One region of the Arthrobacter sp. NPDC058127 genome, then DNA from elsewhere that is predicted to be linked to it. Evidence: predicted binding sites of a transcription regulator. Region 1 holds the regulator's gene; each other region holds the start of a gene.

Region 1 (3,272 bases):
CGAGCTTGCCGGGCGTCTCGACGTGCAGGTGCACCTTGAGGTCTCCCCTGCCGTAGCCGCGGAGGTGGGTGACGCCGAGCCCGCGCAGGGTGATGACTTCGCCGGATTGCGTGCCGGACTTGACGTCGATCTCCTGGGGGCCATCGAAAGTATCAAGCTGAAGCTCGGTACCCAATGCCGCGGCGGTCATGGGAACGCTCAGCGTTGCGTGAAGGTCGTCGCCTTCCCGTATGTAGGTGGAATCGCTGTTGACCCGGATCTCCACGTAGAGGTCACCGGGAGGTCCGCCGGCGGGACCTGCTTCGCCTTGCGACGATAGCTGGATGCGGGTTCCGGTAGCAACGCCGCCTGGCACCTTGACGGTCAGTGAACGGCGGCTGCGGATACGGCCTTGGCCGCTGCACTCATTACAAGGATCCTTGATGATCGAACCGAAACCTTCGCACGATCCACACGGTGCGGCCGTCATGACCTGGCCGAGAATCGAGCGCACAGCGCGCTGGACCTGGCCCGAGCCGCCACAGATGTCGCAGCGCTCGGGGTGGGTGCCCGGACGGCAGCATGAGCCCTCGCACGTGGGACAGATGACAGCGGTGTCCACCTCAAGCTTCTTGTTGACACCGAAGACGGCCTCGCGCAGGTCGATGCGGACACTGATCAGGGCGTCCTGCCCCCGGCGCATGCGTGATGCGGGGCCTTGCATTCCGCCACCTCCGCCACCGAAGAAGGTGTCGAAGATGTCCTGGAAGGCGAATCCCTGGCCCGCGTAGCCTCCGCCGAAACCGTTGTCGGTCCCGTTCTCGTTGCCGGTGGCGTCGTAGACGCGGCGCTTCTGGGGGTCGGAGAGGACCTCGTAAGCATGAGTTACGGCCTTGAATTCCTCGGCAGCGCCGGCACCTGGGTTCACATCGGGGTGCAGCTTTCGTGCGAGCTTGCGGTAGGCCTTCTTGATCTCCTCGCCGGTTGCTTCCGGCGAGACGCCCAGAACGTCATAGTGGCTGCTCAAAGTCGGTATCTCTTCCTTGTTTTACGGTTACACTGCGTTTCTTGTGCGGCGGTTTCCAGCCGAAGCCGTCAGCCGCCCAGAATGCGGGAAAGGTAGCGTGCGACGGCACGGACGGCCGCCATGGTGTTCGGATAGTCCATGCGGGTGGGTCCAAGAATCCCGATCTTGGCGCTGCTGCCCGGACCGTAGCCCGTGGCAACGACGGAAGCTTCGGAGAGCCCGTCATAGGGGTTTTCGCGCCCGATGCTCACCGTGACGCCCCGGGGGTCCTCCGCCATGTCCGACAACAGCCGCAACATGACCACCTGCTCCTCGAGCGCTTCGAGGACCGGACCGATGCTCAGCGGGAAGTCCACATTGGAGCGGGCCAGGTTTGCCGTGCCTGCCATGACCATGCGTTCGTCGCGGCTCCGCTCGGCAAGCCTTTCCAGGCCGAGGGCAAGGGCGCCGGCAAGGTTCCGGAGCGCCGGCGGGCACAAGGCAACCACCGAGGGCAGGACCTGCGGCATGAGGTCGAGCTGGGAGCCGGAAATACTCCCAAGGAATCGCCCGCGCAGGGCCATGAGCTCTTCGTCGGTGGCGTCCGCCGCTGCGTGCACAACGCCCTGTTCCACTTTGCCCGAATCGGCGATCAACACCACCAGGATCTGGCGCGGCGCCAAAAGGACAAACTCGATGTGCCGGACGCGCGCGCGGCTCAGGTGCGGATACTGTACGACGGCGACCTGGTTGGTCAGTTGGGAGAGGAGCCGGACGGTGCGCTCAAGGATGTCCTCGACGTCGTCGGGTCCCTCAAGCAACGAGTGGATGGCCCGGCGCTCGGCAGCCGAAAGCGGCTTGACCTCGGAAATACGGTCGACGAACAAGCGGTAACCCTTGTCCGTAGGGATGCGGCCCGCACTCGTGTGGGGCGCCGCAATGAGGCCTTCTTCTTCCAGGAGGGCCATGTCATTGCGGATGGTGGCGCTCGACACTCCCAAATGGTGCCGTTCGACCAAGGCTTTGGAGCCGACGGGCTCGCGGGAGTGAACGTAGTCCTCCACGATGGCGCGCAACACTTCAAGCTTGCGTGGTTCGCTCACTGCCCACCTCCGATCAACATTTCAACAGTTAGCACTCAACATGCCCAAGTGCTAACAAGTCTAGTATGAGCCACCTCGTTGTTAGCATTGGTACCGCTCGCGGCGAACATGATTCCCGCGCGGTCCTGCGGCATGCCACGGACCGTGACCGATCCCCTAGCGCAAAGTGGTGTGAAGACCGTGTCTTACGACAATTGGGGCCCGCAAGACCTCTCCTCGCCGGCCAAACGGCAACTGCCTGAAGTGCCCGTTGAACGCGGGATGGTTCTCGAGGACGTTCAGTCCGGTTGGGTCGGGGCCGTGACCAGGGTGGAGAAGTCCGGAGGCATGCACATTGTGGTGCTTGAGGACCGTCGGGGTAAGACCAAATCGTTCCGGCTCGGCTTCGGATTCCTGCTGGAGGGCCAAGCAGTGAAACTCCTGCCGCCAGCGCCACGCCCGGCCGCCAAGGGCGCGCCGCAAGCAGGTAGGACGGCATCAGGTTCCGTCCGCGTCGCCGGGCAGCGGGCCCAGGTCGCCAAGGCAAGCCGGATCTGGGTGGAAGGCAAGCACGACGCCGAACTCGTGGAAAAGGTGTGGGGAGACGATCTCCGGGTGGAGGGCATCGTCGTCGAGCCCTTGCACGGCGTGGACGATCTCAAGGCGGCCATTGCCGCGTTCTCCCCCGGGCCGGGCCGACGGCTCGGGATCCTCGTGGACCACTTGGTCCCGGATTCGAAGGAGTCGCGGATTGCTGCCGACGCCATGACGCTGCCGGGCGCCACGGGAAACGTCCTGATCGTCGGTCACCCCTATGTGGACGTCTGGCAGGCAATCCGGCCCAAAGTATTGGGGATCGAGCAATGGCCGACCGTCGCGCGGGGCACTGATTGGAAGACCGGCATCCTGAAGTCGTTCGGCTGGCCGCATGAGACGGCCGAAGACATCGGACTGGGGTGGCAAAAGCTTCTGGGCGCCGTCCACAGCTACGCCGATTTGGAAGCCTCTTTGCTGGGTCGCGTGGAGGAAGTCATCGATTTCCTGACCGTTCCCTGATGATTACCTGCCTCGGGCACGGTGGTTGGTCGGCTGATCGCGTGCCGAGCAAGTATTCTGGGACAGCAACACTGCACCGATAGATACTCGAAGGAAGAAACTGTGGCAGACAACGCTCCTGACGATCGGGACGGCGCCTCGGGCCAGTC
Region 2 (3,272 bases), on a different contig from region 1:
TCCTCGATGTCCGCACAGCCATAGGCGCTGATCTGGGAAGGCTCGACTTCGATGAGGGCTACAACGGAACCACCGGTTTTGTGCTGGACTTCGATCATGTCGCTAAGGAGCGTGTCCCGGGCGTCGATGAGGTCGTCACCGAGAAGAACGGCGAAAGGTTCGTACCCGACGTGCTGCTTTGCACGCAACACTGCGTGTCCCAGCCCCTTGGGGTCGCCCTGACGGACGTAGTGAATGTCGCCGAGGTTGCTGGTAGCCTGCACCGAGTCCAGCTTGGTGGTGTCTCCCTTGGCCTCCAGGGTCGCTTCCAAAGCCGGTACCCGGTCGAAGTGGTCCTCCAGCGCGCGTTTGTTGCGGCCTGTGATCATGAGGACGTCATTGAGCCCGACGCTCACGGCTTCTTCGACAACATATTGGATGGCCGGCTTGTCGACTACCGGAAGCATCTCTTTGGGCATGGCCTTTGTGGCAGGCAGAAACCTGGTGCCGAGTCCGGCAACGGGGATAACGGCCTTGCGGACGGCGCAGTTATTGGAAGTCACCGGACTAATCTAACGGAAGGAACTGGACAATGGGCAAAAAGGAAGGTGCCGGAGGGAAGGGATCCCGCCGGGCCTTCCCCCCCCTGAGCCGCTCAGCAACGAGAACTGGAGCAAAAGTGACTTTGAAAGACGACATCCGCCGGGACAACCGGAACCGGCGGCTCGCCTTGACCGGGCAAGAGCGCGCCGACGCTGGAACGGGGATTGCCCGCGGTGGCCTCTCATGGGCGGATACCGTTGCCCACGGGAAGCCGGCGACTTTTGCGGCCTATGTCGGAGTAGCCGCCGAGCCGCCCACAATGCCCTTGCTTGCGGCTCTGCATGCGGCCGGGCACAAGGTCCTTCTTCCCGTCTGTGAACCGGAACGGCGTCTGAGCTGGGTCTATTGGACACCGGAGGCGGTTTTTGTCCGCTCAAAGTACGCACCGATTGACGAGCCGGTGGGCGAACGATTCGACAGTGACATCATCAAGGATGCGAGTGGAATCTTCCTCCCGGCCACCGCTGTCGATGAAAGCGGAAACCGCATCGGCCAAGGGGGCGGATACTACGACCGCCTCCTCGACAAGCTCGACGCCGACGGGCAGCGTCCGCCGACTGTTGCCGTCGTATATGACCGTGAGGTGCTGCCGGCCGGGACGATCCCGGCCGAACCGTTCGATAAGCCCGTGGCGGAGGCGCTTACCCCCCACCGGATAGTCCGGCTGGTTCCGGCAGCATGACGAGGCTTTGCCGGCCTGTCTACTCCGCCACATCTGTGGTACCGGCCTGGATGCCGGATGATAGAATTGGCACTCAGGCCCTGGGACTGCTAATGGACGGAACAATCCGGCTTGGCAGCACAGGACCTGTAGTTCGTCCCGGAGGAGGATCACCAGTGCCCACATATGCCTATGCCTGCAAAGACTGCGGACATGCCTTTGACATCGTTCAGGCTTTCACGGACAGTTCCCTGTCCGACTGCCCTGAATGCCAAGGATCGTTGCGCAAGAAGTTCAACAGCGTGGGCGTCGTCTTCAAGGGATCGGGCTTCTACCGCACCGATTCCCGGGACTCCAAGGGAAGCACCGTTTCGGCCGCTCCCGCCGCACCAGCTGCATCCCCGGCGCCAGCGTCTGTTCCGGCGGCTGCCGCGAGCTGATTGCGGTTTCCAGCTACTCCCGGTTTTTCCACATAGCTCAACGTTTCCACATAGCTCAATAGAGCCCTGCCACGGGCCTGCGTGCCCGGTTAGCGTGGCAGTATGCCAGCGACCCCGAACGCAGCCCAAGGCCCCACTCCTGCCGGGCCTTCATCGATTCCGCGCAGTAGATTCCTCGCGCCGAATGGGACAGCACGCATTAACACGGCGCGCACCCGACGCCTACAGGCTGTTCCTTACAGGGCTGGCGGGCATCTGGGTGCTCCCGCGGGACAAGCCGGGCACCGCAGCTTCGGTAGCTGGCTGAGCCGCAACCGCCGCCTCGTGGTGGCACTCCTGCTGTGCGTGGCGGTCGGGATCGCTGTCCATCAACTTACGCCGGCTTCGGAACAGCGGGCCACGGTCCTGGCCGCCGCGCGGGATCTTCCCGCCGGTTTGAGTTTGACGGATTCCGACCTTAAACCCCTGGAAGTCCTTCCTGATGGAGTTCCAGCCGGGGCACTCACCTCCAGCACTGGATACGGCGGGAGACAGCTTGCGTCGCCCCTGCAGAAGGGGCAGATCCCCACAGACGCCCAGCTTCTGGGACCGGGCCTGCTGACGGGCACCGCACCTGCGACAGCGGCCGTTCCACTACGCATGGCCGATCCCGCATCAATTCAGCTGGTCTCGCCCGGCCAGTTGGTCAACGTTGTGCTCACTGCGGAAGGCGGACTTGAGGACCCGGGCAAGAAATCCGAGCTCTTGGCAGCCGCGGTCCCGGTATTGTGGACGTCCGCGCAGGGAGGCAAAGCCAGCCAATGGTTGGGCACGAACGACGCGGACGGCCTGGTGGTTGTCGCTGCCAATCCCCATCAGGCCGAAATCCTGGCCGGAGCTTCCACGCGCGGGAAACTGTTCTTTGTCCTCGTCAATCCCTCTGACAACCGGTGATTCGAGACCACCGCCGGATGGTCGCGACCATGATGGAACATTCAGCCCCAGTGGGGCGGCCTTTGCTCCTTGAGCCAGGCGTCGTGGTCGTAGCCGGGTTCATCACCCCAACGGCGTGGATCATCTTCCGAGGCCCTCTTGGGCAGAATGCCTTCTCCTGCCGGCTTCGGCTCCGGTGCGGGCTTCAATGCTGTTTTCTCCTGCTCGTCCAACTCGGTGTCGGCGTCTTCCGCATCGGCACTGGTGTCCGCAGGGGGCTTGGATTGGGTGCTTTTGCTTTCCGCCATTGCGCTTCCTTAGGGGATGGCCGGTCCCGAGCCGGTGTCTTAGGTACGGCCGTGCTTGGCCGCGGCCGTCTCCGCGGGACTGTCCAGTTCCAATTGTTCAACATCGACGTCCAGGAATCCATCCTGGACGGCACCATACGAGGGCGCTACGGGCTTCTCGAGTCCAAGATAGGACCCGATGCGGTCAGCGCAGGACGAGGGATCCGTGAATACTTCGATGGTCCACAGGGACATGTAGCGCCAGCCGAGGCGCTCCAGGAGCTGGGGCCGGAGCCTACTGCGCTCCCTGACGCTCATGCGGCGGTATCGTTCCGTGCCATCCGATTCAATCGCCACCGGAGTGGGCAATTCGGTGGCGTCACGGCCTAT
Region 3 (3,272 bases), on a different contig from region 1:
TCCTCGTAAACGCCGGTTGCAGCGTTCAGGCCGTGGCCCGACGGCAGGCCGCGGACCTTGTCGATGACAACGCCCGGCTCGAGGCCAGCGTTGTAAGCGATCTGCTTGAGCGGAGCGTCGATGGCAACGCGGACGATGTTGGCGCCCGTTGCTTCGTCGCCTTCGAGCTGCAGGTTGGCGAATGCCTTGGCACCGGCCTGGATGAGGGCAACGCCACCACCGGCGACGATGCCTTCTTCAACGGCAGCCTTCGCGTTGCGGACTGCGTCCTCAATGCGGTGCTTGCGCTCCTTGAGCTCTACCTCGGTTGCGGCACCGGCCTTGATGACTGCAACGCCGCCGGCCAGCTTGGCCAGGCGCTCCTGCAGCTTCTCGCGGTCGTAGTCGGAATCGGAGTTCTCGATCTCGGCACGGATCTGCGCCACGCGGCCGGCGATGGCGTCGGCGTCGCCGGCACCTTCGACGATGGTGGTCTCGTCCTTGGTGACAACAACCTTGCGGGCGTTGCCGAGCAGTTCGAGGGTTGCGTTCTCGAGGCTGAGGCCGACCTCGGAGGAGATGACCTGGCCACCGGTGAGGATGGCGATGTCGGCGAGCTGTGCCTTGCGGCGGTCACCGAAGCCCGGAGCCTTGACGGCAACGGACTTGAAGGTGCCACGGATCTTGTTGACGATCAGGGTGGCCAGGGCCTCGCCCTCGATGTCTTCGGCGATGATCAGCAGCGGCTTGTTGGACTGCATGACCTTCTCCAGGACCGCAACGAGTTCCTTCACGTTGGAGATCTTGGAGTTGACGATCAGGATGTACGGGTCCTCGAGGACCGTTTCCTGGCGCTCTGCGTCGGTGACGAAGTAAGCGGAGATGTAACCCTTGTCGAAGCGCATGCCTTCGGTGAGCTCAAGCTCCAGTCCGAAGGTGTTGGACTCCTCGACAGTGATGACGCCTTCCTTGCCAACCTTGTCCAGGGCTTCAGCAATGAGGTTACCGATTTCGGTGTCGCCGGCAGAGATGGAAGCAGTGGCTGCGATCTCTTCCTTGGTCTCGATCTCCTTGGCGGAGGCGAGCAGCTCGCGGATGACGGCTTCAACAGCCTTCTCGATGCCGCGCTTGAGGGACAGCGGGTCGGCGCCGGCAGCTACGTTGCGCAGGCCTTCCTTGACGAGGGCCTGGGCCAGGACCGTGGCGGTGGTGGTGCCGTCGCCAGCGACGTCGTCCGTCTTCTTGGCAACTTCCTTGACCAGCTCGGCGCCGATCTTCTCGTAAGGATCGTCCAGCTCGATCTCCTTGGCGATGGAAACACCATCGTTGGTGATCGTGGGGGCGCCCCACTTCTTTTCGAGGACGACGTTGCGTCCACGCGGGCCGAGGGTAACCTTGACGGCGTCGGCGAGGATGTTCAGACCCCGCTCGAGACCGCGGCGTGCCTCTTCATCAAATGCAATGATCTTGGCCATAACGGCGGTAGTCCTTTCGGGACAGTCGTTAAGAAGGTGCCTTCACTGCGGTGCCCGCGACGGACGATCCTTCACATTCGGCCTCTGTACGCCGCGTGCTCCGGACCTCACCCCAGCAAGGTTTTCTTTGTTCTCCCAGGCACCGCCATTATTTTCATACGGCCGGAGCCGCGAAGAATTAGCAGTCAGTGCTTGAGAGTGCTAATCAATAATTAGCACTCACCCGAGGAGAGTGCAAGCAGCAAGCGCAGGAAACTACTCGCCACGCCAAGGGAATTCGCTACCGGCACAAGCCGATCACGGGGTCCGTGAGGCGGTCTCCTTGCCACTCACCCGAGCAGTATTGTCGGCACCGTACGTGAAGACCATGTAATTGGACGAGGTAACGTCGCCGTTGGCGTCGAAACCGATGGTGCCGGACTCGCCGTCGTAATCCGGGAGCTTGGCCCCCTTCAGCACCTCGACGCAGTCCTTGTATGACGTACAAGACGTGCGTTCCTTCGTTGCCGCATCGCCCCACGTCGGACGCGCCCCGCCGGACACTGTGGTGAGCCAGGCCGCGATCGAGCCACCGGCGTCGTCGCCCGCCGCTGCGGCCGCAAGCGCCGCGAGGGTGACGGCGTCGTACGTCTCGGCGGCGTACGTCGTGTCCTTGAGTTTGGGGTCGATCCCCGTCAGATCTGCCTGGAATTCCGCACTCGGGAAGACCCCCGGAAGAATTCCCCGCGCGCCGTGGAGGCCGCCGGCGCCGAGTGCGGTTCCGTATTGGCGGATGGCACCGTCGCTCAAGATCAGGCTCTTGCCGCTCAGACCAGCGTTCATGAGCTCGGCCAAGGCGCCTTGGGCACCATCACGGGCAACCACGACGACGGCGTCCGGCGTGCCGGACTTGATCCCCGCCGCGGCCGGAGCTGCTTTGCCGGCCGTGAATTCTACGTTGGACACGGCCTCTATTCCGAGGCTGCGGGCGGCATCCATGACCGCTCCCGAGACCCGCGTACCGTAGTCTCCGGCTTCGTGGAGAACGGAAATCCTCTTGGCGCCGGCGTCGTGGGCCAGCTTCGCCAAGACGCTGCCCTGCGCGGCATCAGCGGCCGAGGTGCGGAAATAGAAGCCGCCGCTCTTGTAGCTGCTCAGTCCAGATGCCGTGTTGGCCGGCGAGATGAGCGGAATCCGGGCGGGCGAGAGCACATCGATAGCGGCGGGCGCATGGCTGGAATCGGTCGGCCCCACAACCACGTCGGCGTGGGCGGACAGCAACGCCTTGGCTTGGGCCGCTGTGTCGGCAGTGAAGGCCGCCGCGCCGGCCCCCTGGCTTGCGCTGCTGCCTTCGCCGGCCGCCGATGCCGGGAGCAACTCGACGGGGCGGCCCTTGTATCCGCCGGCGTCGTTGATCTGCTTGATAGCCAACTTGGCGGCAGCCAGCTCGGACTCGTTGAGGAACGCGGAACTACCGGTACTGTCCAGGATCACGCCGATGCGCAAGGTGCCGTCGCCGCTCGGGGTAACCGAGGCAAGCCTGGCGTTGCCGATGGGGGCGGAACATCCGGCCAGTCCGAGGGCCAGAGCTGCAAAAGCTGCGAGAAGAGAAACTACCCGGGAGCGGTGCCTTCCAATAGGCCAGGACAGCCCTGTTGCCGCAACACCCACTAGATAAGCCGCACGCTTTCTGCCTGCGGGCCCTTCTGGCCCTCGCCCAGTTCGAAGTCGACCCGTTGTCCTTCTTCGAGCGCACGGAAGCCATCCATCTGGATAGCGGACCAATGCACAAAGATGTCGTCACCGGACTCATCCACGGTGATGAATCCGTAGCCCTTT

The links. The regulator HrcA, encoded in region 1, represses chaperone genes, less so after heat shock. The targets are predictions, from matches to a motif close to TTNGCACTCGNNNNNNNCGAGTGCNAA.
Region 2: the regulator HrcA is predicted to act here: its motif matches at 1,331-1,357, upstream of ACFVTG_RS05780 (FmdB family zinc ribbon protein).
Region 3: the regulator HrcA is predicted to act here: its motif matches at 1,667-1,693, upstream of groL (chaperonin GroEL).

Annotation. Positions count from the first base shown of each region.
Region 1 is NZ_JBHVTT010000001.1:209,443-212,714, forward strand. It holds gene dnaJ (molecular chaperone DnaJ) at 1-1,006, opposite strand, end outside; gene hrcA (heat-inducible transcriptional repressor HrcA) at 1,075-2,088, opposite strand; gene ACFVTG_RS01055 (DUF3097 domain-containing protein) at 2,269-3,123, shown strand; gene ACFVTG_RS01060 (DUF4870 domain-containing protein) at 3,226-3,272, shown strand, end outside.
Region 2 is NZ_JBHVTT010000002.1:514,634-517,905, reverse strand. It holds gene galU (UTP--glucose-1-phosphate uridylyltransferase GalU) at 1-542, opposite strand, end outside; gene ACFVTG_RS05785 (5-formyltetrahydrofolate cyclo-ligase) at 659-1,264, shown strand; gene ACFVTG_RS05780 (FmdB family zinc ribbon protein) at 1,420-1,683, shown strand; gene ACFVTG_RS05775 (Flp pilus assembly protein CpaB) at 1,786-2,616, shown strand; gene ACFVTG_RS05770 (hypothetical protein) at 2,658-2,903, opposite strand; gene ACFVTG_RS05765 (AAA family ATPase) at 2,943-3,272, opposite strand, start outside.
Region 3 is NZ_JBHVTT010000015.1:48,752-52,023, reverse strand. It holds gene groL (chaperonin GroEL) at 1-1,454, opposite strand, end outside; gene ACFVTG_RS17865 (ABC transporter substrate-binding protein) at 1,752-3,104, opposite strand; gene ACFVTG_RS17860 (cold-shock protein) at 3,104-3,272, opposite strand, start outside.